DNA from 3 places in the Terribacillus saccharophilus genome. Region 3 is predicted to be linked to each of the others. Evidence: predicted binding sites of a transcription regulator. Region 3 holds the regulator's gene; each other region holds the start of a gene.
The links. Region 3 encodes CtsR, which represses protease genes until heat stress. Its sites were predicted from a motif close to ATGGTCAATAAAGGTCAAACA; they were not measured.
Positions count from the first base shown of each region.

Region 1 (10,464 bases), 760 kb from region 3:
TATGCACATTGGGAATACATTACTAACTTAACCAAGGAGGTAATGAAAATGGCACATGAAGATCGCGCACAGAATGCTGTGGAAAATCTATCCCAAGAAGATAAAAACGATATTCTGAACAATTTCCAGAACTTCCAAGATTATTTAGGTAATAAAGTAAAACAAGGTGAACGCCTCGGCCTGAGTGAGGAAGCTTTGACAAAAGCTGCTCAGCGCGTCGCTGATTATTTAGCGGATAAAGAGGAACCTCGCAACCGTGAGGAGTATTTGCTCAAACAACTCTGGCTGGCTGCTGATGAAGAGAACAAGAGGCCGCTTGCGAATACACTCGTGAAGCTTGCAGATCAAACAAACTAATACGAAAAAAGCGGATCCAAATTGGATTCGCTTTTTTATTTTTTACGGAATATTGGATTAGGCTTTTCGCTGCTAATCTGACAGGAAAGTCCATTCGTTTCAATACTGATTGTGCCACCCCTGGCTGTTGCATAAAGCACAGCTCCCGCTTTTTGCAGATTGCGTACAACCTCTTTCGTCGGATGTCCTAATTGATTGTCCCGGCCATAGGAAACAACTGCATAATCAGGCTTCACTTTTTTCAGAAAAGCGAATGTATTGCTTGTCCGGGAACCATGATGCGCTACCTTATAGACCTCAGATTCCACTTCATAATTATGTTTCATCTTATACTCCTGCTGTGCTTCAGCGTCACTCATAAGCAGGAAGTCGACTGTACGATAAGTCAGCCTCAAAACGATCGAGGCCTGATTGTTCGTTGCTTTAGGATGATTGGCATTTAATACTTGAAGTGATAGAAGCGGATCAACGGTTATATAGGAACCTTCTTTGGCGATGGTCACCGGGATTTGTTTTTCAGCTAGGATCTCTGTATAGCGCTGATACGTCCTCGTCGTATATAGCTTTCCACTATCCAGCACTTGCTTCACCTTGAATTTCTCGAGTACCGGAAGAAGTCCGCCGATATGGTCGATATCCGGATGCGTGGCAACTAACAGATCCAACTTCTTTACTCCTCTGGCAGAAAGCTCCGATATCACCTTCTCCCCTGACTCTCCGTCCCCTCCGTCTACGAGAATATTATAATGAGATGGTGTTTGTATCAGCATACTATCACCTTGGCCGACATCAAGAAAATGCACCTGCAGCTTCCCTGCTTCGTCGGTCTGCGAAAAAATATAGTCCCATATGCCGCTTCCGCTTTCCGCTGCTGTATTCATCGGGAAGCAAAAAATCAGGCAAATACATATTAAAAACATGTGTTTCTTCATTGCATTCCGCCCCCTTTTTCATAGGATGCAGTCCGCTTACTGTTCGTATGCACCAATACTTGTCTCCTAATTTTAACAATCGATTGGACATGCTATACTAATAACAATTGAAAGGAGCGACGAATCATGTTTACACATCGCATTGACTCAGCCACCTATATGAAGCTTTTGGAACCACAGGACAGCGACAAGCTGTATCAGCTTATCGACAGCTCCCGTGAGCACTTGCGGCAATGGCTGCCTTGGGTAGATCAGAACACGACCGTCGAGCACAGCAGACAATTCATTCAGCATACATTGGATCAGTTCGCATCAAATAACGGATTTACAGCAGGCATCTGGTATCAGGGTGCTTTAGCTGGAGTAATCGGCTTCCATAAGATTGATTGGTCGAACCGCTCTACTAGCTTAGGTTATTGGCTCGGAGAAGAGTATACCGGTCTTGGCCTTATGCAAAAAGCAGTCAGTAAATCCTTGGATTATGCTTTCCTTGAACTTCGATTGAATCGAGTGGAAATACGTTCAGCAATCGGAAATGTAAGAAGTCGGAGAATTCCAGAAAAACTCAACTTCACCCACGAAGGAACAATCCGCCAAGCAGAAAAACTTGTTTATGGTTATGTGAATCACAATGTCTACGGCATGCTTTTGGAAGAATGGGAAGCAAAAGAAAACAGCAAGACAAATGATGATGAGACAAACGGGTAAGCATTTCTTATCAAATTAATTACAATTCCATTACATGTGTTTAGTCTCATCTCCAACCGGCTATATATGCAGTAAGGAGATGAGAAGAACAATGAAGAAGAAAATGCATATTGTATCATCGACAGATGACAACTACGCACAGCACTTGGGTATGACATTGAGTTCTTTACTTGAAAACACTTCAAACCCTAAGGATTTTGTCATTTCAATCATCGATGGAGGAATTAGCCAAGAGAAGAAACAGCTGCTGAAGGAAACTGCAGCTGCCTACAATACACCGCTTGATTTCCTTGATGTTAATTTGGATGCTTACGGAGGCGCAATTGCCAGCCGACATATTTCTAAAGCTGCTTACTACCGTATATCCATACCTGAAATGATGGATCCAGCTATTGAACGGACGCTGTATGTTGATTGCGATATGCTGGTACTAGATGATGTCAAAAAACTTTTCGAGGCCGATATGGAAGGCAATATCGTTGCAGCCGTAGGTGACTACGGGGAACATCGCCGTCTGGAGAAAATGGGAATTACGAAAGAGGATCGTTATTTTAACTCTGGTCTGATTCTAATTGATATGAAGGCATGGCGTGAAAAAGATATTACGAATAAGGTGCTGACATTCATCAACGAAAATCCAGATAAGCTGGCATGGCATGATCAAGATGCCCTTAACGCCATCTTGTGGAATGATTGGCTCATGCTTCATCCGAAATGGAATGCCCAAACTCACGTTATCTTGAAAGAATATAAAGCTAAATCACTCAAGGAAGAACGTGTGCTTCGCACAGTAAGAGAAACACCATCAATTGTACACTTCTGCGGAGAAGAGAAACCATGGCAGGAAGGTTCTATTCACCCTTACACAGATGGCTATTATGAGTACTTAGCGAAGACAGCATTCGCCACTAAAACTAAAAATTCCTTATCTGTATAAAACTGTATGTAAAACCGGAGTTAAGATAACTCCGGTTTTTTCTATGTGCTCTTCTCATATGTTACACTGGTACAAAAGGAGGTGCTTTCCCTGAAAGCTAGACGCACACTGTATGCAGTGCTGCTGCCGATTGGTATCGCTATAATCGCCCTATTCATTTTCCGCTCTTATTTTTATTTCCCCAGTACCGTATATGGCGAATCAATGGCTCCGACTTTGGAAGACCAAAACAAAATCCTCATAAGCCGTGTCGGTAACATCGATCGATTTGATGAAGTTGTTTTTGACGCACCAGATCAAGATGCAAGCTATGTAAAGCGAGTAATTGGAATTCCAGGAGACACGATTGAATACAAGAATGATGTACTTTATGTAAATGGCAAGAAGCACGCAGAGCCCTACCTGAAAGAAATGAAGGATGCTATGCAGAAGGATGCTTTATTTACGAATAACTTTAAGCTTCGGGATGTCATTGGAGAAGATACCATTCCTGATGGTTACCTGTTCGTCATGGGAGATAATCGCAGAAACAGTAAAGACAGCAGGATGTTCGGCTTGATTCCACAAAGTTCCGTCATCGGGGAAGTGAAATTCCGCTATTATCCAATACCTCAAATCGGATTAACTAACTGAATAATTATAAAGTGACGAACAGTGCAGGCTATTGCACTGTTTTTTTATTATCTCCAAATTTTGGTTGACTTCCCACCTTCCCGGTTATATAGTTAGTTACATAAGTAACGAACCAACTACCCTAAACTTTAAAGGAGCATATGCATGCTTGATGATTCGAAGCCGATCTTTATCCAGATCAAAGAACAACTAGAAGATAGCATCCTCAACGGCTCCATACAAATTGGAGAACGGGTGCCCTCCACCAATGAATTTGCTCAACACCACAAGATAAATCCAGCCACAGCAGGAAAAGGTATCAACCAGCTAGTAGACGAAGGTATATTATTCAAGAAAAGAGGCGTAGGTATGTTTGTAACAGAAACAGCATTGGAGATTCTTCTTGATAAGCGGAAGCAGCAGTTTTTTGATGCATATATCATTCCGCTGAAACAGGAAGCAAGTAAACTGCATATCCCCAAAGAAGAGATCATTCGTATGCTTAAGGAGGAAGAGTAAAAATGGCGATAGTAGCTGAGAACCTGATTAAAGAATACCGAACCGCCACAGCTTTGAAAGGTATCGACCTTCAAATTACAGACCCGAAAATCTACGGCCTGCTAGGTAGAAACGGTGCCGGAAAAACCACTTTTATGCAGCTGCTGGCTGGCTACGACAAACCGTCAGGCGGAGAATTAACTATAAATGGTATGAAACCTTTCGATAACCGAGCTGTTACAGAGAATATTTGCTTAATCAAGGAAGCTGATAATTTTAAAAAAGACCTTACTGTTCATCAAGTATTGAAAATATCCTCAATGCTCTATTCCAATTGGGATAAAGAGCTGGCTGCTGACCTACTAGAAGGATTCGACTTAGATAAAAAACGACGAGTAAAAAACCTTTCCAAAGGCATGGAATCTGCACTTGGCATCATTGTTGGTTTGGCAAGCAAAGCACCAGTTACGATGTTGGATGAACCTTATATCGGGCTGGATGCCGCATCTCGCGCTTATTTCTATGAAGTACTGCTAGATGAATTCCAGAACAATCCTCGAATCATAATTCTGTCCACTCATTTAATTGATGAAGTCAGCAATTTGTTCGAAGAAGTGATTATCTTTAATAAAGGCAGTATCCTTCTACATAAAAGTGCTGAAGAACTCAGAGCTCAAAGCTTTTGCATCTCAGGGCCGGCAGCACAAGTCAAAGCCTTTACAGACGGTAAACAAATCATTAAGGAAACCAGCTTTGCAGGAACGTCACAAGCATACCTGCTATCCACAGAAGCTCCTGACTTAACTGGTGACCTGGCAGTTTCAGGGGTGCCACTGCAAGATATGATGGTACATTTAACAGAAAAAAGAGGTGCACGCGCATGATGAAACAAATACAGGCTTTACTTTATTTCTTTGCTGTCGACAGCAGGCGTACCGTTACAATTTTTTGTTCTATCCTGGTCTTAAGTATCACGGTATTAACTGTTCTCGGCGTTACTGTTGCGGACTTTATGTACATCGCCATTACAGCACCAGCATATATCTTTATGATTATATTTGGTTTCAGAACAATTCAAGAAAGTCTCCCATTTGCCATTAAGAGGGGTGTCACCAGGAAGAGTTACCATACAGCTGTTGGTATTTTCATTTTGTTGATCAATCTTGTAATGCTTGCTTTTCTTGCAGGAGTACAATTAGTAGTAAACGGTGTGTTTCAGGTCGCTAATATAACGAACATCCACATCATTCGTCCGATTGGAGCAAGCACCGAGCTAAAAAGTATTTTGTATAGCTTGCCGCTTGATTACGCTCTTCTGATATCTTTCTTTACTGCCGGACTTTTACTTGGTATCATCGCCTATAAATTTGGTTTTCTTGGGGGCGCGATACTCGGAGGCATTGCTTTAATCGGTATAACCGTGTCTTTGACTATCCAAGAACGATTAACTGACTTCATTACTTGGATACTAGATTTAGCTGTATTCCCAGCATTCGGACTGGTATGTGCAGTTGCGATTGTATGCTATTTGATAAGCTGGATCTTTATCCGCACGAGCAACTCCCAGCCTACCACATAAAAAAAGAGACTCAACGCCAAAGGCGTTGAGTCTCTTTTCTATTATTTACTTACTACAGTAATTTGTTCATCAACCAAATCAACTACCATACTGCTTACATTCTCTTCTTCAAGAATATAATCAGTAATTTTATCCTCTACCTGATCCTGAATGACTCGGCGCAATGGTCGTGCACCAAATCGAGGGTCATAGCCTTTTTTCGCAAGGAAGTGTTTCGCTGCTTCTGTCACTTCAAGCTGGTAGCCTTCTTCTTCCATGTTCTTCGTCAAATCTGTAAGCATAAGCTCAACGATTTGCACCAAGTCCTCCTCTTTCAAAGCTTCGAAGCTAATGATAGAGTCGAAGCGGTTCAGGAATTCTGGTTTGAAGTATGCACCCAGCTTTTCAATAACGGATACAGCTTCATTTTTTGATTTCGTAAAGCCGACAGAAATCTGTTTGTCTCCAGTTCCCGCGTTGCTCGTCATAATAATGACGGTCTCCTTAAAGCTCACTTTACGGCCTTGGCTGTCCGTCAAATGACCGTCTTCCATGATTTGCAGGAACATATGCTGTACATCAGGGTGTGCTTTCTCGATTTCATCCAATAGTACAATCGTATAAGGATTACGGCGTACGCGCTCTGTAAGCTGACCTGCTTCTTCATGTCCAACGTATCCTGGAGGAGAACCAATCAGTTTCGCAACTGAGTGACGTTCCATGTACTCACTCATATCCAGACGGATGAAGGATTCACGTGTGCCGAACATCTCTTCAGCCAATGCACGGGTAAGTTCTGTCTTACCAACACCAGTCGGACCGACGAATAGGAAGGAACCGATTGGGCGCTGTTTGGATTTCAAGCCAGCTCGGCTGCGACGAATAGCTTTAGCAACCCGGTCAACTGCCTGCTGCTGTCCAATAACCTTGCTGGACAAGTTAGCAGCTAAGTTTTTCATCTTGTTCTGTTCTTCCGATTGAATCTTCGTCACAGGAATACCTGTTTTTTCTTCAACAATCTGCTGGATAACTTCAACAGTTACTTCAGCTTTATCTTCATTTTTTGGTTCTTCAAGCTTTTGTTCCAGCTGAATTTCTTCCTGGCGAAGATACGCAGCACGTTCGTAATCCTCGCGCCCTGCTGCCTCTTCCTTCTCTTTCGCAATCTGGGCAAGACGAGTTTGAATAGCATCCTCATCAGTCGTTACAGTAAGCAGGTTGATACGGGATCCGGCTTCATCGAGCAAATCAATCGCTTTATCCGGCAAGAAACGATCCTGAATGTAACGTTGAGACAAGCTCACACTCGCTTTAACTGCTTCTTCTGTGTAGGAAACTTGATGATACGCTTCGTATCTCTCCTGCAATCCTTTTAAGATATCCAATGCCTGCTCTGCTGTCGGTTCTTTTACGATGACCGGCTGGAAACGACGTTCAAGCGCTGCGTCTTTTTCAATTTGGCGGTACTCTTTTAATGTGGTTGCACCAATCAGCTGCAGCTCACCGCGAGCAAGTGCTGGTTTTAGGATATTACCTGCATCCATTTGGGAACCTTCAGCAGTACCAGCGCCTACCAATAGATGAATTTCATCCACGAACAGAATGACATTTTTACGCTGCTGCAATTCAGAAATAAGTTGTTTCATCTTTTCCTCGAATTGACCGCGCACACCAGTGTTTGCCACTAGTGAAGCAACATCAAGCAAATAGATTTCTTTATTTTGCAGTTTCACAGGTACATTTCCTTCAACAATCTGTAAAGCTAATCCTTCTGCAATTGCTGTTTTACCTACCCCAGGCTCCCCGATTAGAACTGGGTTATTTTTATTGCGTCGGTTCAGTGTCTCAATGACACGTTTGACCTCTTTTTCACGGCCGATGACTGGATCGATCAGACCAGCACGCGCGCCATCTGTCAGGTTCTTACCAAGTGAATCAAGCAATCCTCCACGCCCGCGACCATTGCCGCCAGCTTGCGCTTGGCTGTTTGCACCAGCCTGGAAGCCGGATTGTGCTCCGCCGAACATATTTTTAAAGAAATCATCCATTGTTCCGCCATTGGATGCGAAACCGGCAGGATTTTTAGACATATTCTTCATTTCATTATAGCAAGTATGACAGAGCTGTAATTGTTGTTTCTGATTGTTGAATTGCATTAACAAGTTCACGTTAGCTTCTCGTTCACCACAATGTTGGCATTTCATAATACAATTACCTCCCCAATAGGTTAGATTCATTTATTGGTCAAGTGTCTTATTTTGACTTTGACTATCTTTGACCTTGTGACTTTATTATAGTCTGACCTTCTTTGACTTTCAAGTGTTATGCTCTCATTTTTTATAATTTTTTAGAAAAGGTATCTATACTAATATTTAAGGAAATACAAAAAAGCACCGCCTGTATAGGCGATGCTTCTAATTAATTTGCATTTTGTTTTTCTTGATTGCGCAGTTCAACCCGTCTGATTTTGCCAGAAGAAGTCTTCGGTAAATCTTTGACGAATTCAATTTTACGCGGGTACTTGTAAGGTGCAGTCGTATTCTTAACATGTGTCTGCAGTTCCTTAACAAGGTTTGGATCGTTTTCGTCTACACCTTCACGCAGAATGACGAATGCTTTAACAATGTTCCCACGAATTTCATCCGGGCTTGCTACAACAGCACATTCTGCTACAGCTGGATGTTTTACTAAAGCATCTTCTACTTCAAATGGTCCAATTGTATAGCCTGAGCTGATAATGATATCATCACTGCGGCCCTCGAACCAGAAGTAGCCATCTTCATCGATAGAAGCTTGGTCACCAGTGACGAAGTAGCCGTTGCGTTCCGCTTGCTGACGGCGTTCTGGCTCACGGAAATATGTTTTAAACAATGCAGGACTGTCGAGCTTCAAGGCGATGTCACCGACTTCACCTGTTTTAACGCGATTACCGTCCTCATCAATTACAACTACTTCATTTCCCGGTGTCGGTTTACCCATAGAACCTGGTCTTGGTTCCATCCCTTTCATAATACCAAGAAGCAATGTGCTCTCTGTCTGACCATAGCCATCACGAACAATAATGTTGAAATTCTTCTGGAAGACATCAATTACTTCCCTGTTCAATGGTTCACCAGCAGATACTGCACTATGCAAAGCACTTAATTTGTAGCTGCCAAGATCAGTTACTTTTGCCATTAGACGATATTCCGTCGGTGTACAGCAAAGTACGTTAATTTTGTAATCCTCTAAAAGAGAGAGATAAGTTTTAGCATCGAAACGTCCCATATATACGAAGCCTGTTGCACCGGTTCCTAAAACAGAAAGGAATGGACTCCATACCCATTTCTGCCAGCCTGGTGCAGCTGTTGCCCATACGATATCTCCCTTGGAAGCAGATAGCCAGTTTTCTGCAGCTGTCCGTAAGTGTGCATATCCCCAGCCATGTGTGTGAACTACACCTTTTGGATTACCTGTTGTACCGCTTGTATAAGACATTAGTGCAATATCTTCTCTGGAAGTTTCCACTGTTTCCAGTTCTGCTGAAGCTGCCGCTTTGAGCTCTCCAAGATCCTTCCAGCCGTCGACTGCTCCACCTACTGCAAGTTTGATTAAGCTATCTTGATTCTCAATATCTTCGAACTGTGCAGTAAAGGCATGATAACTGATGATGCTCTTCACATTTCCATGATCAATTCTATATTGCAAATCTTTCGTTTTCAGCATTTCGGAGCCAGGGATGATCACAAGTCCAAGCTTCAAGGCTGCTGCGTAAATGTGATACGCCTCAACGACACGCGGTACCATTACTAGTATCGCATCTCCTTTTTTTAAGCCCAGTTCTTTCAGAACATTACCTGTGCGGTTTACGTCCTGGAATAACGCTTTATACGTTACTTCCTTCTTATTACCCGCCTCGTCCATCCAAATGAGCGCCTTACGATCTTCATCTGTAACGAATCGCTCCATTTCATCAACGATGTTGTATTGCTCTGGTGCAATCAAATCTTTTCTTTCCATACTTACGCCTCCTAAATGGCTGCCTGTTTTAACTAATGCACTTATTATAGCAGACGAAAGCACGACTTCCCAGTAATAGTTGTTACCAAATTATAAAACTTGATATTAGTATCAGGTCTCAATACTTCTCCAAAGCGTCATAGTCGCATAACTGCGGTAAGGAGCCCATCTTTCTCCTCGCGCATGAATTGCTGCTGGCGTCGGCTTTTCAGTGAGATCGTCATAGATTTTCAGTGCATTTTGTACCCCGATATCAGCAGCTGGTAATAAGTCAGCACGTCCCAAACCAAACAACATCCAGTTTTGCGCAGACCAGCTTCCAAGACCCCTGATTTTCGTCAATTCGTCTGCAATTTCTTCATTAGATGCAGCAGACAGCTGATTGAGATTCAGTTTACCTTCTATAATAAGTCGGCTTGTATCAATTACATATTCTGCTTTCCTTTGTGAAAACTGCATCTTTCGTAAATCATCATAAGTCAGGGAAGCAACGATCTCCGGTGATGGATAAAACCAAACGTCATCCGCTTTTGTTCCGAACGCTTCCACGAACCGATTCGACAATGTATAGGCAAACTTTAAATTCAACTGCTGGTGAATGATAGTCTTCATCAAGCAATAGTATAAGTCAGTGTCTTTAACGATAGGCGTTCCCGCGTGTGCATAAAAAAGTCGTTCCAAATCAGAACCGACAAAATGAGCAGCAACTTCTGCAAGGTCAGTATCCCATTGAAGCCAATCCTCTACCAAGGAAAGTATTTCTTCCCGTTTAGAAGAATCTGCAGAAGACACGATGACTGCGGGTGCAGTAATTGTTCCGCTAAACTGGAGAACGACGATATGCTGGGACCCATCCCCTAATA
Region 1 covers NZ_CP008876.1:678,604-689,067, reverse strand. The annotation lists gene GZ22_RS03580 (DUF3243 domain-containing protein) at 49-357, shown strand; gene GZ22_RS03575 (ComEC/Rec2 family competence protein) at 393-1,289, opposite strand; gene GZ22_RS03570 (GNAT family N-acetyltransferase) at 1,416-1,997, shown strand; gene GZ22_RS03565 (glycosyltransferase family 8 protein) at 2,089-2,934, shown strand; gene lepB (signal peptidase I) at 3,016-3,567, shown strand; gene GZ22_RS03555 (GntR family transcriptional regulator) at 3,712-4,065, shown strand; gene GZ22_RS03550 (ABC transporter ATP-binding protein) at 4,068-4,928, shown strand; gene GZ22_RS03545 (hypothetical protein) at 4,925-5,623, shown strand; gene GZ22_RS03540 (ATP-dependent Clp protease ATP-binding subunit) at 5,665-7,806, opposite strand; gene mbcS (acyl-CoA synthetase MbcS) at 8,021-9,601, opposite strand; gene GZ22_RS03530 (DNA-3-methyladenine glycosylase family protein) at 9,713-10,464, opposite strand, start outside.
Region 1: GZ22_RS03540 (ATP-dependent Clp protease ATP-binding subunit) is a predicted target of CtsR. The motif match lies at 7,898-7,918, and genes of this name have one in related genera.

Region 2 (10,464 bases), 190 kb from region 3:
ACCTGAAGAGGAACTTACTGAAGATGAAATAAGTGATGAAGATTTTCAGAATGGTAGATTCTTGAAAGATGATAATTCCTCTCTTGAAGGTCAAGAAATTTATCCTGTTGAAAGCGATAGAGTAACAGCTTCATGGGCTTTCTTAATCCCTCCTGCAATTGCTATTGTTAGTAAAGTAGGCGGCAAGCTTTTTGGTGAATTTATTTCGGAACAAGAAGGTTTGCAAAATGTTTGCAACTGCTTTTAGACAAAAAAATAGCAAGGGTGGCAAACTGCCAGAACCCTTGCTATTACTGTATTTATTAGCGCGCTCGGAGGGATTCGAACCCCCGGCAGACGTGGTACCGGAAACCACCGCTCTATCCGACTGAGCTACGAGCGCATATGTAATTAATGTGACAACGATTATTATACGTTAAACTGCAGGTATAAGCAAGTTCTTTTTAAATAGAAAGAGGCTGGGACAAAAGTGTTTAAACCAGATGAAAACCCGAACTATATTACAAGTCTTCACACGAAGATTTGTATAAGTTCGGGTTTTTCATTTGTACAATTAATTAGCGTAGGCAGAACACGTAGACTCCTCGAAAATACCAACCAATTTTCTTCGTGCAAAGTGAAGCTGTCGAAGCTTTCCTTGTCCTACGGGAACAGCGCGAGCTGAAGACCCCGCAGTGGCGGTTTCTCCACGAGGAGGCTGAGGCCGTGCCCGTGGAAAGCGGAGTGTTCTGCCGAAGCGATGCTCAGGAATATTATTCATTTTTTTGCATTTATGCTTTAGCTATATTCTAGCTTCTGCTTATTTTGGATACATAAAGTCTGGTGCTGGATTTAGCTCTTGTTTTTCACCATGGGCTGTTGGAGCTTCTTCGTAGTTGAATTGACCACCATCAGGAGCTGTACCGGTTGCCCAGCTGCCTTCTTTGGACTCTTCACCTTCTGAGAAGTTGATCAGGCTATGAGAGAAGTTGTCTGCTTCGAGTTCTTTCGGGAAGGAGCCAGGTACGATGATACCGTTCTTCTCTTCCAGTTCACGAGCAGCAGCAATCCATTGGTTTTGGTGCATGGAGTCACGAGCCAGAAGGAAGGATAGCATGTCGCGAACACCTTTGTCTTCTGTCATTTCATATAGACGTGCAACTTGCAAACGACCTTGAGACTCTGCATTGATATTCGCGCGCATGTCTGCGAGCATGTTGCCGCTTGCGATGATATACCCTGCATTCCATGGCACACCGTTGCTATCTGTCGGACGAGGCCCTAGGCCGGCAACAATCGCATGCTGTGGGTTCATACCACCTAAAATGGCACCGATAACAGGATTTTTCGCAGCTTCTTCTTGTTCATTTACTGGTGCACCTTCAAGAAGACGAGCAATCATTGTTGCAATCATTTCAACGTGACCAATTTCCTCAGTTGCTGTATCCATGATCAAATCTTTATATTTTTCTTCACCACGAGCACTCCAACCTTGGAAGAGATACTGAAGGGCAACGCTAATTTCGCCATACTGACCTCCAAGGATTTCCTGCATTTGTTTTGCAAACAATGCATCTGGCTTGTCTGGTTTCGCTGGGTACTGAAGTACTTTCTGATGATGGAACATGTTGTTACCTCCTAGGGTTTAGTTGGTTTCAGTTGTTTACATTCCACCTTGGTAAATTTTCTAAACTATTTCCTAATGATGTAATTTAAATGAAAAATAAACCAGCTTGCAGGAGTTTATCTATTGAAAGTCAAACTTAACGAGAGACTCTATTTCTAGCGTTTATTTGCCTTCTAACTAGGGAAGCATGGAATAGGCGAAAGAAAGTAAGTATTTTGTTTGACCTTTATTGACCTTTTAGGTAATATAAGGTTAGTCATTACTTAGAATAATGAGCTCATATCCAAAGGAGGATCTACCATGAATCTAATTCCTACAGTTATTGAACAGACAAACAGAGGAGAACGTGCTTACGATATCTACTCCCGTTTGCTTAAAGACCGGATCATCATGCTTGGCAGCGCAATCGATGATAATGTTGCCAACAGCATTGTTTCCCAGCTGTTATTCCTAGCAGCAGAGGATCCAGAAAAAGATATTTCCCTATACATCAACTCACCAGGCGGATCTATTACAGCAGGTATGGCTATCTATGATACAATGCAGTTCATCCAGCCTAAAGTATCTACTATCTGCATCGGTATGGCTGCATCCATGGGTGCATTCCTATTGACTGCCGGTGAAAAAGGCATGCGTTATGCACTTCCAAACAGTGAAGTTATGATTCACCAGCCGCTAGGTGGTACACAAGGACAAGCAAGTGATATCGAAATACATGCTCGTCGTATCATCGAAATGAGAAAGAAATTAAACGAAATCATGGCAGAACGCAGTGGACAGCCGCTTGAAGTAATCGAGCGCGACACAGACCGTGATAACTTCCTTACAGCTGAACAAGCAGTAAACTACGGCTTGATCGACAAAGTAATGGAGAAAAAACCTGTTTAAGACATAAGAAAAAGCCATCCAGCAATTTATGCTGGATGGCTTTTTTCATTCATGGATAACAAGTGTGTCAGCGAACATATCGTGCAAGCCTTGCTTCCTTGGTGTGAAAGCTACTACTGCATAAAGGAAAAACAGAAATAGCAGACGATGAATAAAACGACCGACTACTTCCCGGATAAGTGTATCAGACCAGGACAGCCGCTCACCGTCCTTCCGAATAACTCGAAGGCCAAATATCATTTTGCCTAGTGTCTGTCCGCGCCATTTGGTCATGAACAGGAAATAAGCAAAGAATATTACTCCGCCAAGCAAACCGCTGACACTCCAAAGCCAAAGCGTAGCTTCACGAAATGAATCGATCATAGTGAATGGTTTGACGATCAAACCCGTCAAACTGAATACAACTATAAGGTCCACAATATAAGCCCAAAATCGCATCCAAAAGCCTGCATATCGCTGTTCACCTGTTAGTGGAGATAAAGGAATCTCTTCTTGTCGGTGATTCTTTATCTCCTTATCAGCAACTCGATTTTCTTGATACGTATTTTCATAGGCATCCGATGTATTATCTGACGCTGTATGTTCGTCAGTTTCCGTTGTTTCAGGTATCTCTGTTCTGGAATAATCCTGATCGGATGACGTCAGTTCTTCTGGATGCTCACGTTTCTCTTTATCCATAATCTAACGCCTCCTATTCCGTATATAGATACATTGCTTCAGGTGAGTTCGATTTGCCCATCAGCTGCTTGATACCGAGCAAATCAGAATCGGAAACAAACAGACCTTCAGCTGCTGTTGCCCAGAAGGAGCCCATACCAAAGCCATCTCCTGTATATTCGAATACTTCCGCATTTTCAAGTCCTTGCTCTTCTTTCATCATAGCGATAGTATCTTCAAGATCTCCAAGATCATCGACCAGACCATTTTCCATTGCTTGTTTACCGGAATACACACGTCCATCTCCAAGTTCACGTACTTGATCTTCCGGCATACCGCGTCCGTCTACAATGACTTGGACGAAGTCAGCATACATATCATCAATGATGGATTGCAGGATATCCCGCTCTTCGTCCGTCATTTCTCTTGCTCCAGACATGATGTCTTTATGCTCAGCGCTCTTGATAACTTCCTCTTTGATACCGATTTTATCTGCAAGCTCTGCGTAATTGAGTGTAGACATGATAACGCCGATTGATCCTGTCAGTGTAGCTGGGTGAGCGACGATTTTATTTGCACTTGCCGCTAAATAATAGCCGCCAGATGCCGCTGTATTCCCCATCGATACATACACAGGCTTTCCGTATTCCTCTTGTACTTCTACTACTTTATCGTGAATTTCAGCACTTTCGACGACACCGCCTCCAGGACTGTTCACTTCGATGATGACACCGCCGACTGTGTCATCCATACCCGCCTGTTCCAATTGCTCTAAAAAGGCTGTATGGTTATATGTAGCGCTTCCCAATAGAGAAGATTCTTCTCCAGTATCTTGAATTGTGCCGTCTACTTTCAGCACCGCTATCCGATTTGTCATATCTCCGTCTTCAACAATTTCTTCACTCATAAAAGTGCTTCCTGTTGCTGAATCAATCGCTTCTGTGAAGTTGCTATTAATCACAGCGAACAAGGTTTGGAAACCGACCGATGCGGCGAGCAGCCCAGCTGCGATTCCGATTGCGATCCATCGTTTTGCGTTCAAAATATAAACTCCTTTCCATCTTATAAAAATCTTACAATACATAGCCTACACTAGGATAGCTTCAGTTACCACATATTAGCAAAAAAAAAGCCCTGAATAATTCAGGACTTTTCTGTGGGAAAATCAGCTAGCTGCCGATGGCGTGGTAATGAAGGCGGTGAGCTCCTCCATTGCTTCCACCTCATCTGAACCGTCGATTTTCAAGGTGATCAATTCTTCTTGGGCTATAGCCAGGCTCATCAAACCCATAATACTTTTTGCGTTTACCGATTTGTTCCCTTTTTCTACAAACACAGAGGCATTGAAACGATTGGCTTGCTGGACGAAGCTTGCTGCGGGTCTGGCTTGCAAACCAGTATCCAGGGTGACACGCAAGGTTTTTTGGATCACATGTGATTCCTCCCATCTTCCAAGTAAGCGCTATCAAAACATTGAAAAAGAAAACACCCATTTGAGTGTCTTCTAAGTATACCACATGCTATATCCGCTTTATACCTGCTTATGCTTTTTTTACTGATGTCCCATTACGAAGTCTGTCAGCGAATTCATCTATTTTACGCAGGCGGTGATTAATACCGGATTTACTGATCTTTCCGGTGGAAACCAGTTCACCTAATTCCTTCAGTGAAACATCTTGATGCTGGACACGAAGCTCAGCGATTTCCTGCAGTTTATCCGGTAATGCGCCAATACCAACTGTATTTTTGATGAAATTGATATTCTCGACTTGGCGGAAAGCTGCGCCAATCGTCTTGTTGAGATTCGCTGTTTCGCAGTTAACAAGCCTGTTAACAGAGTTGCGCATATCTCGTACAATACGCACATCTTCAAACTTAAACAAAGCGCTGTGAGCACCTACGATATTGAGAAATTCCGTGATTTTCTCCGCTTCTTTTAAGTAAGTAATAAAGCCCTTACGACGCTCCGTACTGCGGGCATGCAAATCGAATGTATTCATCAGCTCGCAAAGCGCATCACTATGTTCTTTGTGTGTGTTGAATATCTCTAAATGGTAGGAAGATGTTTCCGGATTATTTACTGAACCTCCTGCAAGAAAAGCACCACGCAAATACGCCCTGCGCTTCTCAGCAGTATCAGTGAAGGATGTGCTAATTGTGCGGACAAAAGTGAATTTGTCTTCCAGAATTTCAAGATTGCGCAGCAGGTCATCCACTTGTTTATTTAATCGTACGATATAGACATTATTTTTCTTCAGCTTCATCTTTTTACGAACGAGCAGTTCGATTGGATGCTGATAGATTGCCTTCAGTAGCGTATAAATACGCCTTGCGATGGCCGCATTCTCTGTCTGGACATCCAGCATATATTCCTGTCTCGAATAGGAGACAGAGCCGTTCATCCGGATCAAAGCTGCAAGCTCACTTTTTACGTCCGTCATTTCGATTGGAATGGTCGTCAATTCCTTCTTTATTTCTGATGCAAAGCTCACGAAGCTCTCCCCCTTTCTCGTGCCTCGCTTTTACAGCATTGCGTAAAGCAGCTTAGCAATTTTATGTGTATCATGCCGGAGCTTGCGCTGATCATGATCGATAATATCCGCTTCGACCACTTCAAGTCCCAAAGACTTTAAGCGGCTGATATCATAAACGACTGGTTCAGCATGCTCTTCTGCATAATTTTCACGAATGTCTTGCTCAATTTGACTATTGTTGACGACGATCGTCGAGACAATATCAGCTCCAATATGATCATGTATAGCTTGAATATGATCTCCTGCTGTATAGCCCGTCGTTTCGCCGTATTGCGTCATCACATTACATACGTAGACAACCTTGCCTGGTGCGTCTCTTAAGGCATTCTCAATCTCCGGAACAATCAGATTCGGCATAACACTCGTGTAGAGACTTCCTGGACTGATAACGATTAAATCAGCTTGCTTGATTGCTTCAATGGCATCCGGCAATGGCTTGACCGGCAGCGGACTGACAAATACTCGTTTAATCTGTTTATTTGCAAGAGGAATATTAGATTCCCCTGTCACAATCTCACCGTCTGTCATCTCTGCATGCAGTACGACGTTCTGATTGGCAATCGGATAGATATTGCCCTTTACTTTAAGTACGCGTGATATTTCTTTGATACCATTATAAAAATCTCCGGAAATAGAGGTCATCGCTGCCAGCAGCAGATTTCCCATCGAATGACCTGACAATCCATTTCCATCCTTAAATCGATGCTGGAACAAGTCAATCAGCATCGGTTCTGCATCGGCCAATGCAGCAATGACATTCCGGATATCCCCTGGTGCCGGCATTGCCAGCTCGGTACGCAGTTTACCTGAGCTGCCGCCATCATCGGCTACCGTGACAATTGCAGAAAGATCGACAGGAAGCTGTTTTAGTCCTCGCAGCAGAACAGGCATGCCTGTTCCGCCCCCAATGGCAACTATTTTCTTCCTTGTCATCAGTGGCTTTTCCTTTCTACATCACGATGCGTCACATGCGTCGCATAGTTATCACTGTATCGTTTAGCCAAATACTCTGCGATGGCTACTGAACGATGCTGTCCGCCTGTACAGCCGATAGCTATAATAAGCTGACTTTTACCTTCCTTCTTGTATTGAGGCAGCATGAAAGTAAGCATATCCTCAAGCTTCTGTAAGAAAGTATGCGTATCAGACCACTTGAATACATATGAGGAAACAGGTTCATCCAAGCCCGTCTGCGGTCTAAGATTCTCCACGTAGAAAGGATTTGGAAGGAAACGGACATCAAAGACGAGATCCGCATCAATTGGAAGCCCGTATTTAAAACCAAAACTCAGCATCTGCACCGTGAACTCTTCATAATTGGTATCCTTGAAGCGTCTCATAATCTTCTCGCGGAGCTGCTTTGGCTTCAAAGTCGATGTATCCACGATGAATTGTGCTCTGCCACGCATTTGATCAAGCAATGCACGTTCCTGTTGGATACCTTCAAGCGGAAGACCTTCCGGCGCAAGCGGATGCGTCCTGCGCGTTTCTTTATATCTGGTTACGAGCACTTCATCCTTTGAATCGAGGAATAATACTTGCGGTTCCAACCAATTCTCCTGTGTCAGCTTGTCCAATGCTTCAAATAAAGAATCGAAGAATTCCCTGCCTCGTAAATCCATGACAAGCGCTACCTTTTTAATATCATTAGCAGCATCTCGCATCAAATCAAGAAATGTTGGCAATAGTGCTGGAGGCAAGTTATCCACACAATAGTAACCCAGGTCCTCGAAGCTTTGAACGGCAACAGTTTTTCCTGCTCCGGACATGCCTGTAATGATGACGAGCTTGGTTTCATTTAACTGTTTCTCCATACGTATCCCCCGTTTTATTCTGGTGTCGTAGGATCCAGCTTTGATTGCAGCAGCTGGCGATCCTCCGTGTAGACGAATGTGCCGAACAATGGCTCATCTGTGTTGAACATATGGGCGAATATATCACGATCTCCCTCAGCCATCGGCAAATCCTTGATTTTCTTTTTATCTATCCATTCCAGCTTACCTTCCTGGCTTTCTTCAAGCAGATTACCAGTATATTCCTCAGCGAAGAAGGTGAACATCATCCATTCATGTACAACTTTTTCGCCTTTCTTTATAACAAAAGTAAACGTACCGCGAAGCTCGGGTTCATGTATAGTCAATCCTGTTTCTTCCCAAAACTCCCGGACAGCTGTTTCTTTGACGGACTCGCCCAGCTCCATCTTTCCGCCAGGTGCTGAGTACCATCCTTTACTCGGTTTCTTCAATAAGAGAACTTTGTCATCAACTGCCAAAATGCAGTTTGCAACACGTTGCATGCTTCCACCTCTTTCTCTGTGTAAGTGGACATGTTGGTTCGTTATACACATCACTCTATATTATACTATTTCTGTTTATCTTCAAACAGTATTATGTTTCCTAAGTCTTTACCAAAAATCGCCGATAATCCCTAAAAGAACAAAAAAAAATGCATAGGTGCCGAGACACCTATGCCAATAACTAATTTATCTATTAAAAGGGGGTCAATTAGTTAAAACCAGTATAGCAAATGATTATGTCGCCCATGTTACAGCAGCATTAAGAATCATTTACAAGGAATGGCCGAGCCTATTACTTGCCGATTGCGTTCAGCTCTTCTTTTAGAGTTTCTACATAACCTTGAGCAGCTTGAGCAGCAATACTGCCGTCTCCTGTTGCTGTCACGATTTGTCGAAGCTCTTTATCACGAATATCTCCAGCTGCGAAAACGCCAGGTACAGCTGTTTCCATACGTTCATTCGTATGAATATAGCCAAGATCATTTGTGATACCAAGAGATTGGAATGGTTCGCTCAATGGTACCATTCCGACATAGATGAACACACCATCAGCAGATTTTTCATATTTTTCTCCAGTGCGCTGATTCAAAAGCGTTACGCTGGATACTTTATTGTTTTCGCCATTGATTTCCTCAACAGTTGTATCCCAAATGAACTCAACTTTTTCATTTGCCATAGCACGCTGCTGCAAAATTGGCTGTGCACGTAATTTGTCACGCCGGTGTACGATTGTAACTTTCTCAGCAAAACGAGTCAGGTAAACACCTTCCTCGACAGCAGAGTCTCCTCCGCCCACTACGATTAACTCACGGTTTTTAAAGAAAGCTCCATCACAAACAGCACAGTAAGAAACACCGCGTCCGCTCAATTCATCTTCGCCCGGTACACCAAGCTTTTTCCACTTCGCACCTGTCGTGATAATAAGAGAGCGTGTTTTATACTCTTTGTTTCCTACAACCACTGTTTTATATTCCTTGCCGTCCTTCACTTCCTTAATATCTCCGTAAGCATATTCTGCACCGAATTTCTTCGCATGCTCAAACATCTTATTGGAAAGATCAGGTCCTAGGATGGAATCATAACCAGGGTAGTTCTCTACATCTTCTGTATTCGCCATCTGACCGCCCGGAATACCTCTTTCCAGCATAAGCGTATCAAGATTCGCACGTGAAGTGTAGACTGCTGCTGTCATACCAGCTGGTCCCGCACCTGCAATGATTACGTCATAAATTCTTTCTTCAGTCATATAAATTAACCCCTTTCCTCTTTATCAGTCGTTTTATCTACTCGTTAGCATATAAGATTCTGTGCGTAACGTCCATCTTTCTGCCTATAGCTTTAAGACAGCCAATAAAAGTCTTCTTTTGTCAGATGGCTGAATCTGCGGCTGCCTTCCTGCCATAGCTTTTCAGCATATGCTCCGTTGCCAGCTTTCTTCGCGGCCAAGCTGAACCACTTATAATAGGAAGCATGTCCTTTCACACGTCTTTTATCCAGGTGAAGGAAGCGTTCGACAGCGTCTTCATAGTGCCCTGTCATAGAAAAAGTGCACGCAATACGTAAATGCTGCTCTTCATGGATAGGAAAAATATTGCGAAGTAAGCGCAAATGTTCATCTCTTTGGTCGAATTGATTCATTTCATGGTAAAACATAGCAAGATTCACATGTGTGTAGACAGAGACTTGCTCACTCAACAGGTGCTCTTCTTCCATTCGCACTGCTTCCTTTTGATTACCAGAAAAGAAAAGTGCTTTGGCAAATTCATGCTTCGCCAGCATATGTTCCGGAAACATGCTCATCATTTCTTCCAGAATCGGCAAAGCAAACTGCCATTCTTCCCGCTCTAAATAATAAAATGCCGATTCCTGGAACATGATGAGCTCATCTTCTTCCTCTGTTGTCCATAGCTCATCGTCCTCTTCCTCAGCTTCCACATACGTCAATAGTTCCTCAGCTTGCTCCCGAAAGTCTCCCTCCGGATCCATTTCCAAGTACAAGTTAGCGTACTTTTCTGCGTCGTGCATATATCCAAGCTTAGAATAATTATGGGCAAGCAAATAAAAGCATTCCGCGTAATCGTCTCCATGCTCTTTAATGATGTCATCTAGTATATAGATCGCTTTATGGAACGATCCCATTTCCGTAAAAATAACCGACTTCTGGCAGTGATAAATCACTTCCGTCGGTTCCATTTCGATTGCTTTATTAAGCCATTTCATAGCTTTGTCCAGCTTACCGTTCCGATAGGCTTCTACGCCCTTTTTATAATAGAAATCTCCTTCAGGAATGAAGGGGATGATATTTGACGGTCCTGCCTGCTGCTCTGCTGGTTCCAGCGTTTGCATGTGTTTCCTCCTACTGCTTTTAGATATCCCAAGAAGTATACCATATTTCCACATCTGCTCCTACACTTGAAGAAAAAAAGACTGCTCCCCCTAAGGGAAACAGTCTATTCTTGATGAGAAAGATTACACAGTTTGCA
Region 2 covers NZ_CP008876.1:3,222,749-3,233,212, reverse strand. The annotation lists gene GZ22_RS16045 (hypothetical protein) at 62-247, shown strand; tRNA gene GZ22_RS16040 (tRNA-Arg) at 307-382, opposite strand; gene GZ22_RS16035 (manganese catalase) at 800-1,606, opposite strand; gene clpP (ATP-dependent Clp endopeptidase proteolytic subunit ClpP) at 1,907-2,494, shown strand; gene GZ22_RS18925 (RDD family protein) at 2,540-3,172, opposite strand; gene sppA (signal peptide peptidase SppA) at 3,186-4,193, opposite strand; gene GZ22_RS16015 (HPr family phosphocarrier protein) at 4,317-4,583, opposite strand; gene whiA (DNA-binding protein WhiA) at 4,693-5,643, opposite strand; gene GZ22_RS16005 (gluconeogenesis factor YvcK family protein) at 5,674-6,618, opposite strand; gene rapZ (RNase adapter RapZ) at 6,618-7,499, opposite strand; gene GZ22_RS15995 (NUDIX hydrolase) at 7,514-7,981, opposite strand; gene trxB (thioredoxin-disulfide reductase) at 8,274-9,227, opposite strand; gene GZ22_RS15985 (tetratricopeptide repeat protein) at 9,320-10,327, opposite strand; gene GZ22_RS15980 (glycerol-3-phosphate dehydrogenase/oxidase) at 10,451-10,464, opposite strand, start outside.
Region 2: clpP (ATP-dependent Clp endopeptidase proteolytic subunit ClpP) is a predicted target of CtsR. The motif match lies at 1,823-1,843, and genes of this name have one in related genera.

Region 3 (10,464 bases):
CCCTTAGTGCTGAAGTTAACGCATTAAGCACTCCGCCTGGGGAGTACGGCCGCAAGGCTGAAACTCAAAAGAATTGACGGGGGCCCGCACAAGCGGTGGAGCATGTGGTTTAATTCGAAGCAACGCGAAGAACCTTACCAGGTCTTGACATCCGCTGACAATCTTGGAGACAAGACGTTCCCTTCGGGGACAGCGTGACAGGTGGTGCATGGTTGTCGTCAGCTCGTGTCGTGAGATGTTGGGTTAAGTCCCGCAACGAGCGCAACCCTTGATTCTAGTTGCCAGCATTAAGTTGGGCACTCTAGAGTGACTGCCGGTGACAAACCGGAGGAAGGTGGGGATGACGTCAAATCATCATGCCCCTTATGACCTGGGCTACACACGTGCTACAATGGATGGTACAAAGGGCAGCAAAGTCGCGAGGCTAAGCAAATCCCATAAAACCATTCTCAGTTCGGATTGCAGGCTGCAACTCGCCTGCATGAAGCCGGAATCGCTAGTAATCGCGGATCAGCATGCCGCGGTGAATACGTTCCCGGGCCTTGTACACACCGCCCGTCACACCACGAGAGTTGGTAACACCCGAAGTCGGTGAGGTAACCTTTTAGGAGCCAGCCGCCGAAGGTGGGATCAATGATTGGGGTGAAGTCGTAACAAGGTAGCCGTATCGGAAGGTGCGGCTGGATCACCTCCTTTCTAAGGATAATTGGAACTACTACTTCGTAGTAGACATCGTGATTGGTTGTTTGTTCAGTTTTGAGAGATCAACCTCTCTTGTGAACCTTGAAAACTAGATAAGAAACAACAATGCCAAAACATCAAACTTTAAAGCCGACAATTATTGTCGCGATTTATAGATTTATCATGCGTTATTAGTTAAGTGAAGAAGGGCGCACGGTGGATGCCTTGGCACTAGGAGCCGATGAAGGACGGGACTAACACCGATATGCTTCGGGGAGCTGTAAGTAAGCTTTGATCCGAAGATTTCCGAATGGGGGAACCCGCTATCCGTTATTGGATAGTACGTATTACTGAATACATAGGTAATACGAGGCAGACCCGGGGAACTGAAACATCTCATTACCCGGAGGAAGAGAAAGCAAATGCGATTTCCTGAGTAGCGGCGAGCGAAACGGAATTAGCCCAAACCAGAAGGCTTGCCTTCTGGGGTTGTAGGACACTCCTTTGGAGTTACAAAGAAACCATATAGACGAAGCGGCTTGGAATGGCCCGCCATAGAAGGTAAGAGCCCTGTACTTGAAATGTGGTTTCCTCCGGAGTGTATCCTGAGTACGGCGGAACACGTGAAATTCCGTCGGAATCCGGGAGGACCATCTCCCAAGGCTAAATACTCCCTAGTGACCGATAGTGAACCAGTACCGTGAGGGAAAGGTGAAAAGCACCCCGGAAGGGGAGTGAAATAGATCCTGAAACCGTGTGCCTACAAGTAGTCGAAGCCCGTTAATGGGTGACGGCGTACCTTTTGTAGAATGGACCGGCGAGTTACGATCCCCTGCAAGGTTAAGTTGTATAGACGGAGCCGCAGCGAAAGCGAGTCTGAATAGGGCGATATAGTAGGTGGTCGTAGACCCGAAACCGTGTGATCTACCCATGTCCAGGGTGAAGGTCAGGTAACACTGACTGGAGGCCCGAACCCACGCACGTTGAAAAGTGCGGGGATGAGGTGTGGGTAGGGGTGAAATGCCAATCGAACACGGAGATAGCTGGTTCTCTCCGAAATAGCTTTAGGGCTAGCCTCAAAGGATGATGGTTGGAGGTAGAGCACTGATTGGACTAGGGGCCCTCATCGGGTTACCGAATTCAGTCAAACTCCGAATGCCAATCAATCTACTTTGGGAGTCAGACCATGGGTGATAAGGTTCATGGTCGAAAGGGAAACAGCCCAGACCGCCAGCTAAGGTCCCAAAGTGTGTGTTAAGTGGAAAAGGATGTGGCGTTGCTTAGACAACCAGGATGTTGGCTTAGAAGCAGCCATCATTGAAAGAGTGCGTAATAGCTCACTGGTCGAGTGACGCTGCGCCGAAAATATACCGGGGCTAAACACACCACCGAAGCTGCGGATTGACATCTACGATGTCAGTGGTAGGAGAGCGTTCTAAGGGCAGTGAAGGTCGATCGTGAGGACGGCTGGAGCGCTTAGAAGTGAGAATGCCGGTATGAGTAGCGAAAAAAGAGTGAGAATCTCTTTCATCGAAAGCCCAAGGTTTCCTGAGGAAGGCTCGTCCGCTCAGGGTTAGTCGGGGCCTAAGCCGAGGCCGAAAGGCGTAGGCGATGGACAACAGGTTGATATTCCTGTACCACCTAAATCCGCTTGAACGATGGGGGGACGCAGGAGGATAAGGAAAGCGCGCTGCTGGTTATGCGCGTCCAAGCCGTGAGGAAGTTGAGCAGGCAAATCCACTCAACACTAATTCCAGGCGGTTATGGGGAGGGAAATTTAGTACCGAAGTTCCTGATTTCACACTGCCAAGAAAAGCCTCTAGTGAGGAAATAGGTGCCCGTACCGCAAACCGACACAGGTAGGCACGGTGAGTAACCGAAGATGATCGGGAGAACTCTCGTTAAGGAACTCGGCAAAATGACCCCGTAACTTCGGGAGAAGGGGTGCTTCTTTTAAGGAGAAGCCGCAGTGAAAAGGCCCAAGCGACTGTTTAGCAAAAACACAGGTCTCTGCAAAGCCGTAAGGCGAAGTATAGGGGCTGACACCTGCCCGGTGCTGGAAGGTTAAGGGGAATGGTTAGGGACTTCGTCCCGAAGCTGTGAACCGAAGCCCCAGTAAACGGCGGCCGTAACTATAACGGTCCTAAGGTAGCGAAATTCCTTGTCGGGTAAGTTCCGACCCGCACGAAAGGTGCAACGACTTGGGCACTGTCTCAACGAGAGACCCGGTGAAATTATACTATGCGTGAAGATGCGCATTACCCGCGACAGGACGGAAAGACCCCGTGGAGCTTTACTGTAGCCTGATATGGAATGTTGGTACAGCTTGTACAGGATAGGTGGGAGCCTTAGAAGCCGGAGCGCTAGCTTCGGTGGAGGCATCCGTGGGATACCACCCTGGCTGTATTGACATTCTAACCCAGAACCGTTATCCGGTTCGGAGACAGTGTCAGGTGGGCAGTTTGACTGGGGCGGTCGCCTCCCAAAGAGTAACGGAGGCGCCCAAAGGTTCCCTCAGAATGGTTGGAAATCATTCGTAGCGTGCAAAGGCAGAAGGGAGCTTGACTGCGAGACCTACAAGTCGAGCAGGGACGAAAGTCGGGCTTAGTGATCCGGCGGTGCCGTATGGAAGGGCCGTCGCTCAACGGATAAAAGCTACCCCGGGGATAACAGGCTTATCTCCCCCAAGAGTCCACATCGACGGGGAGGTTTGGCACCTCGATGTCGGCTCATCGCATCCTGGGGCTGTAGTCGGTCCCAAGGGTTGGGCTGTTCGCCCATTAAAGCGGTACGCGAGCTGGGTTCAGAACGTCGTGAGACAGTTCGGTCCCTATCCGTCGTGGGCGTTAGAAGTTTGAGAGGAGCTGTCCTTAGTACGAGAGGACCGGGATGGACGCACCGCTGGTGCACCAGTTGTTCCGCCAGGAGCATAGCTGGGTAGCTACGTGCGGAAGGGATAAGTGCTGAAAGCATCTAAGCATGAAGCCCCCCTCAAGATGAGACTTCTCATCATTTTAAATGAGTAAGATCCCTCAGAGACGATGAGGTAGATAGGTTCGAGGTGGAAGCGTGGTGACACGTGCAGCTGACGAATACTAATCGATCGAGGACTTAACTAAACTTAAGTCAACGCCAAAGTCCAAGCACTCCGGTGCTTGGCCGCATGAGATGTCTGGCAAGACATGTTTCTTATCTAGTTTTGAGGGTTCATTCAATTGAATTCTTGAATTGTCTGGTGGTAATAGCGAAGAGGTCACACCTGTTCCCATGCCGAACACAGTAGTTAAGCTCTTCAGCGCCGATGGTAGTTGGGTTCGCCCTGCGAGAGTAGGACGTTGCCAGGCAAGAATAAAAACTCCTGATAGGTTATTCAATAACTTATCAGGAGCTTTTTGTATGTCTTGCTTTATACTTCTGGTGATTAGGGGATATAAATACTTCATACTAATATGTCGATATTCATATAATGTAATGAGAGAAAGAAGGGAAGCACAGATGGAGCAATACTTTGATGATCAATTTTTAACTGTAATGATGAAAATTATAATAGCAGTATTCCTCTCCGGGGCTATCGGGATGGAACGAGGGTTGGGCAATCACCATGCTGGTTTGCGCACACATATCCTTGTTGGTGTAGGGTCTTGTCTGATGATGATTCTATCTTTATATGGTTTTACAGCCTTCAGCGAGGAGCATGACTATGTACAATTTGATCCCGCGCGTATACCTTCATATGTAATCAGCGGTATTGGTTTCTTAGGTGCTGGAACAATACTGGTAAATGGTACGACAGTGCGAGGGCTTACGACAGCTGCTTCGGTCTGGACGGTAGCAGGACTTGGACTCGTTATTGGTGCAGGAATGTACATGGAAGCAGTTTTCACTACTATTATCATCTTACTGATTCTTATTTTCTTGAATAATTTTGAGAAGCTGTTTTTATCAAGTAAAAAGCAAAAAGCATATCGTCTGGAAATTGAACTCGATAGAGATGAAGGTGTAGCACCTATCATGGAAATACTTGAACGTCATCATCTGGCATTAACTAACATGAAGATGAGGAAACATCATCATGACAGCAGGATGTTACATGTTGAGCTGGCAACACGTTACGCGATAAATGAAATGGAACTGTTTGAGGAACTAACTAACCTATCAAATATCCGATCAGTTAGTACAGTAAAAAGTTAAAACCCTTTTAAGGGTTTTTTTCTGTTATTAGAGGCTATGCTAGGGGAGAAGAGCTTTGCATTCCTCCTTCAAAATGTATATAATAAAGTCAAAGATAGTCAAAGTCAAAGGAAGGGAGGCGACTTGTGTGAGCAATATATCGGACATAATTGAAGCTTACCTAAAGCAGATTCTCCAATCAACAGATGCGCAGGAAGTGGAAATAAAGAGAAGTGAAGTAGCTAATCGTTTTCAGTGCGTGCCTTCACAAATCAACTATGTAATAAAGACGAGATTCACTGTTGAGAAAGGATATCTTGTCGAGAGTAAGCGTGGCGGCGGCGGTTATATTCGTATCATTCGGGTAAAGCATCATACAGAAGCAAGTTTGATAGACGACGTAATTGATATGATACAGCCACGAGTTTCACAGCAGACTGCTAATAGTATCATCGAACGGCTTGCTGAAGAGAAGATACTGACTGAACGGGAAGCGAAGATCATGATTAGAGCAACCAGCCGGGAGACACTAGCCTTCCCTCTCCCGCTTCGTGATGAAGTCAGGACCCGTATTTTGGTTTCAATGCTGACTGCTATCAAGTACTAGTCAGATAAGGAGGTATTAGGATGGAATGTCAAGAGTGTCATATAAGACCAGCAACCTTGCATTTAACAAATGTCGTAAACGGACAGAAGACGGAAATGCATGTTTGCGAGCATTGTGCGAAAGAGAATGGATATGTCTCTTACGGCCAAGAAGGGTATTCCCTGCATAACTTATTATCTGGTCTATTCCATATGAACCCATCTACTGTTCAAGGACATAAACACTTCTCCCAAGCACCAGCAGCACTTGCTTGCCCGAAGTGCGGGCTGACATATAATGAGTTCACCCGAATAGGGAAATTTGGCTGTGCTTCCTGCTATGAAACTTTCGAAGACAATCTCAATCCTATCTTCCGCCGTGTACACAGTGGCAACACAAAGCACGAAGGTAAAATACCGAAGCGGATGGGCAGCGGTATAGAGAAAAAAAGGAAGATCGCAGCGTACCGGGAATCTATGCAGCAATTCATCCAGGAAGAAGAATTCGAAAAAGCAGCAGAGCTCCGAGATAAGATTCGTTTGCTGGAGCAGCAGTCAGATGAACAGGAAGAGGGTGATAGCTAATGTCACTAGAGAATTTTATGAGTGATGCCATCAGCCCTTGGATGAAAGAAAACGGACCGGACTGTGATATTGTCATGAGCAGCCGAATCCGACTGGCCAGAAACTTTGAAAATCGCACTTTTCCTTTGATTGCTAAGGCAGAAGATTTGGATGACGTACTTGATTTCTTCCAGGAAAGCTATCAGGATGCTGATTTTAATGATCGAGGGAAGTTGCAATTCTTACGTATTGCAGATTTGTCCCCGATTGAGAAGAAGGTATTCGTCGAAAAACACTTGATAAGTCCTCATTTAGCAGAACATGCGGAGGAGGCAGGAGTTTTGCTATCCGAAAGCGAACAAGTCTCTATCATGGTAAATGAAGAGGATCACCTGCGCATTCAGCTGTATCTGCCAGGCTTCCAGCTGCGAAAAGCACTTTCAGAAGCATTTGAAGTGGATGATTGGCTTGAGCAGAAGATAACTTATGCGTTCGATGAGGAAAGAGGTTATCTTACTACTTGCCCAACGAATGTAGGAACTGGACTGCGGGCCTCGGTAATGATGCATCTGCCAGCATTGACCATGACACACCAAATGAATCGTCTGACACCAGCAATTAACCAGCTGGGACTTGTCGTACGCGGTATCTATGGTGAAGGCAGCGAAGCTCAAGGCAATATCTATCAGATTTCCAATCAGATTACTCTGGGGAAATCAGAACAGGATATCGTCGAGGATCTGGAGAGTGTAGTGAGTCAGTTGGTTGAGCAGGAAAGGCAGGCTCGCGAGACTTTAACAGAGGAGCTGAGTATCCAGCTGGAGGATCGGATCTTCCGTTCTTATGGAACATTGCGGTACAGCCGCATTATTGAATCAAAAGAAGCAGCAACCTGTTTATCGGATGTTAGATTAGGCATTGATATTGGGTATATACAAGATATGCCTCAATCCATACTTAATGAATTAATGGTATTAATACAGCCAGGCTTCCTGCAGCATTATGCAAAAAGAAGCTTATCTGGCAGAGAACGAGATGTATTACGTGCTTCCCTCATTAGAGAGAGGTTGCATTTAGAAAATAACTGACTGACCAAGGAGGAATTCCTATGATGTTTGGACGTTTCACTGAAAGAGCACAAAAGGTCCTTGCGCTGGCACAAGAAGAAGCAGTGCGTCTGGGACATAACAATATCGGTACAGAACATATCCTATTGGGTCTTGTGAGCGAAGGGGAAGGTATTGCCGCTAAAGCTCTTACGACACTAGGATTGGAAACAGAACGTATTCAGGAAGAGGTCGAGCAGCTGATCGGGCGCGGCCAGAAAATCACAGGTACACCTTATTACACACCACGTGCGAAGAAAGTAATTGAGCTTTCATTGGATGAAGCAAGAAAACTTGGTCATTCCTACGTGGGCACGGAGCATATCCTTCTAGGTTTGATTCGCGAGGGCGAAGGTGTTGCAGCACGCGTGCTGAATAACCTTGGTGTAAGCTTAAATAAAGCTCGTCAGCAAGTGCTGCAGCTATTGGGCAGCAATGAGTCTTCTGCTGGGAAACAGCGTGGCAGCCAGTCTGCTAGAGCGAATACACCTACACTGGATAGCTTGGCAAGGGATCTTACGGCGATTGCCAAAGAAGGTAATATCGATCCAGTTATCGGACGTGAGAAAGAAATCGAGCGTGTTATTCAAGTACTTAGCCGCCGAACTAAAAATAACCCTGTTTTGATCGGGGAGCCGGGTGTCGGTAAGACAGCAGTAGCTGAGGGACTTGCGCAGCAGATTATCAATAACGAGATACCGGAAATTCTTCGGGATAAGCGTGTCATGACGCTTGATATGGGTACTGTCGTAGCTGGTACGAAATATCGCGGGGAATTCGAGGATCGCTTGAAAAAAGTCATGGAAGAGATTCGCCAGGCGGGGAATATCATCCTCTTCATTGATGAACTGCATACACTTATCGGTGCAGGTGGTGCAGAAGGAGCAATTGATGCTTCCAATATTCTGAAGCCATCCCTTGCACGCGGTGAACTGCAGTGTATCGGTGCAACTACACTGGATGAATATCGCAAATATATCGAAAAGGATGCAGCGCTTGAGCGTCGTTTCCAGCCGATCCAAGTTGATGAACCATCTGTGGAAGAATCTGTTCAGATCCTTACTGGTCTGCGTGACAGATATGAAGCCCATCACCGTGTAACGATTACGGATGAAGCTATCCGTGCAGCAGCGGAATTCTCTGATCGTTATATCACAGACCGCTTCCTTCCGGATAAAGCAATCGACTTGATTGACGAAGCAGCTTCCAAAGTGCGCTTGCGCTCTTACACAGCTCCGCCAAACTTGAAAGAGCTTGAGCAAAAGCTAGAGGAAGTACGCAAAGAGAAAGACGCAGCTGTCCAAAGTCAGGAATTCGAAAAAGCGGCTTCGCTGCGCGATACAGAGCAGCGTTTGCGTGATCAGCTAGATCAGACGAAGGATCAGTGGAAAGAAAAGCAAGGTCAGGAGAGCAGTGAAGTTACTGTAGAAGATATTGCTTCTGTTGTTTCCATCTGGACTGGTGTACCTGTTGCCAAGCTGACTAAGGATGAGTCAGAACGTTTGCTTAATATGGAACAGACACTGCATGGACGTGTCATCGGACAAGACGAAGCAGTTGTTGCTATCTCTAAAGCAATTCGTCGTGCACGTGCTGGTCTTAAGGATCCGAAACGCCCGATAGGGTCATTCATCTTCCTTGGACCTACAGGTGTCGGTAAGACGGAATTGGCGCGGGCTTTGGCTGATTCCATGTTCGGTGATGAAGATGCGATGATTCGTATCGATATGTCGGAATACATGGAACGTCATTCCACTGCACGTCTTGTCGGTTCTCCTCCAGGATATGTAGGGTATGAAGAGGGCGGACAGCTTACTGAGAAGGTCCGTCGTAAACCATACTCTGTTGTATTACTTGATGAGGTTGAAAAAGCGCACCCTGAAGTATTCAACATCCTGCTTCAAGTATTGGAAGATGGCCGTTTGACAGATTCAAAAGGTCGCTTAGTCGATTTCCGCAACACGATTCTGATCATGACTTCCAATGTAGGTGCTAGTGAGCTGAAACGCAGCAAATCACTTGGTTTCACAATGGATAGCGAAGATCAGAACTTCAAGGATATGAAAGCGAAAGTGACAGAAGAGCTGAAAAAAGCCTTCCGTCCAGAGTTCTTGAACCGTATTGATGAAACGATCGTATTCCATCCGCTTGAGAAGAAACATATGAAAGATATCGTGACGTTGATGGCAGATCAGCTTAAGAAACGTCTTGCTCAGCAAGATATTGAATTCACGCTGACTGATGCTGTTATTGAGAAGATCGCTAATGACGGATTCGATGCGGAATATGGTGCTCGACCATTACGCCGTGCAATCCAGAAGAATATCGAAGATCTATTATCAGAGGAACTCCTGCGCGAGAACATCAGCAAAGGACAACAAGTGAATATTGATGTAGATAAAGAAGGTAAGTATGTCGTTACCGGCAAATAATGAATAGGGAGGTGTTTTCGCCTCCCTTTTTGCTTTGATTTGTGTAATTTTTTCTATAATAATAATTTTGTTTGATATATTTCTGTAACTTTTATGCCGTAATTATCGTATAAAATGATGAAGAAGGATTTGATAGGTTTGGCAAAAAGAAAGACAAAGTATGTATGTCAGGAATGCGGATATGAATCCGCCAAGTGGATGGGCAAATGCCCGAGCTGCAATAATTGGAATACCTTTACGGAAGAAGTTGTTACACCGGCTAGCAGCGCAGCCTTCCGTCATTCAAATACAACAACAACAGCTGCAAAGCCTCAGTCGATTACAGCTATTCACTCCGAAAAGGAACCAAGAGTAACAACGGATCTCCCGGAGTTCAACAGGGTGCTCGGCGGCGGAATCGTAGCAGGATCGCTTGTGCTTATCGGGGGTGACCCTGGTATCGGTAAATCTACCTTGCTTTTGCAAGTCAGTGCACAGCTGGCAGAGAAGGAATTGCCGGTTCTGTATATTTCCGGAGAGGAATCAGCCCGTCAGACGAAACTCCGAGCAGATCGTCTCGGTGTAAAGGCAGATCAGCTCTATGTGTTATCAGAGACAAATCTGCAGGACATCACACGGCATATTGAAGAAGTGAAGCCGGCGTTTGTTGTAGTCGATTCCATTCAGACCGTGTATCGGGAAGAAGTCACCAGCGCACCAGGAAGTGTTACGCAGGTACGGGAATGTACAAGTGAGCTGATGCGGGTTGCTAAGACAAATGGCATTCCGATTTTCCTCGTTGGTCATGTAACGAAAGAAGGCGCCATCGCCGGTCCTAGAATGCTTGAACATATGGTGGATGCGGTTCTTTATTTCGAAGGGGAACGTCATCATACATTCCGAATCTTGCGAAGTGTAAAGAACCGGTTTGGAAGTACGAATGAAAT
Region 3 covers NZ_CP008876.1:3,411,665-3,422,128, forward strand. The annotation lists rRNA gene GZ22_RS16970 (16S ribosomal RNA) at 1-696, shown strand, start outside; rRNA gene GZ22_RS16975 (23S ribosomal RNA) at 875-3,800, shown strand; rRNA gene rrf (5S ribosomal RNA) at 3,913-4,025, shown strand; gene GZ22_RS16985 (MgtC/SapB family protein) at 4,177-4,872, shown strand; gene GZ22_RS16990 (CtsR family transcriptional regulator) at 5,000-5,458, shown strand; gene mcsA (protein-arginine kinase activator protein McsA) at 5,479-6,021, shown strand; gene mcsB (protein-arginine kinase McsB) at 6,021-7,088, shown strand; gene clpC (ATP-dependent protease ATP-binding subunit ClpC) at 7,109-9,538, shown strand; gene radA (DNA repair protein RadA) at 9,677-10,464, shown strand, end outside.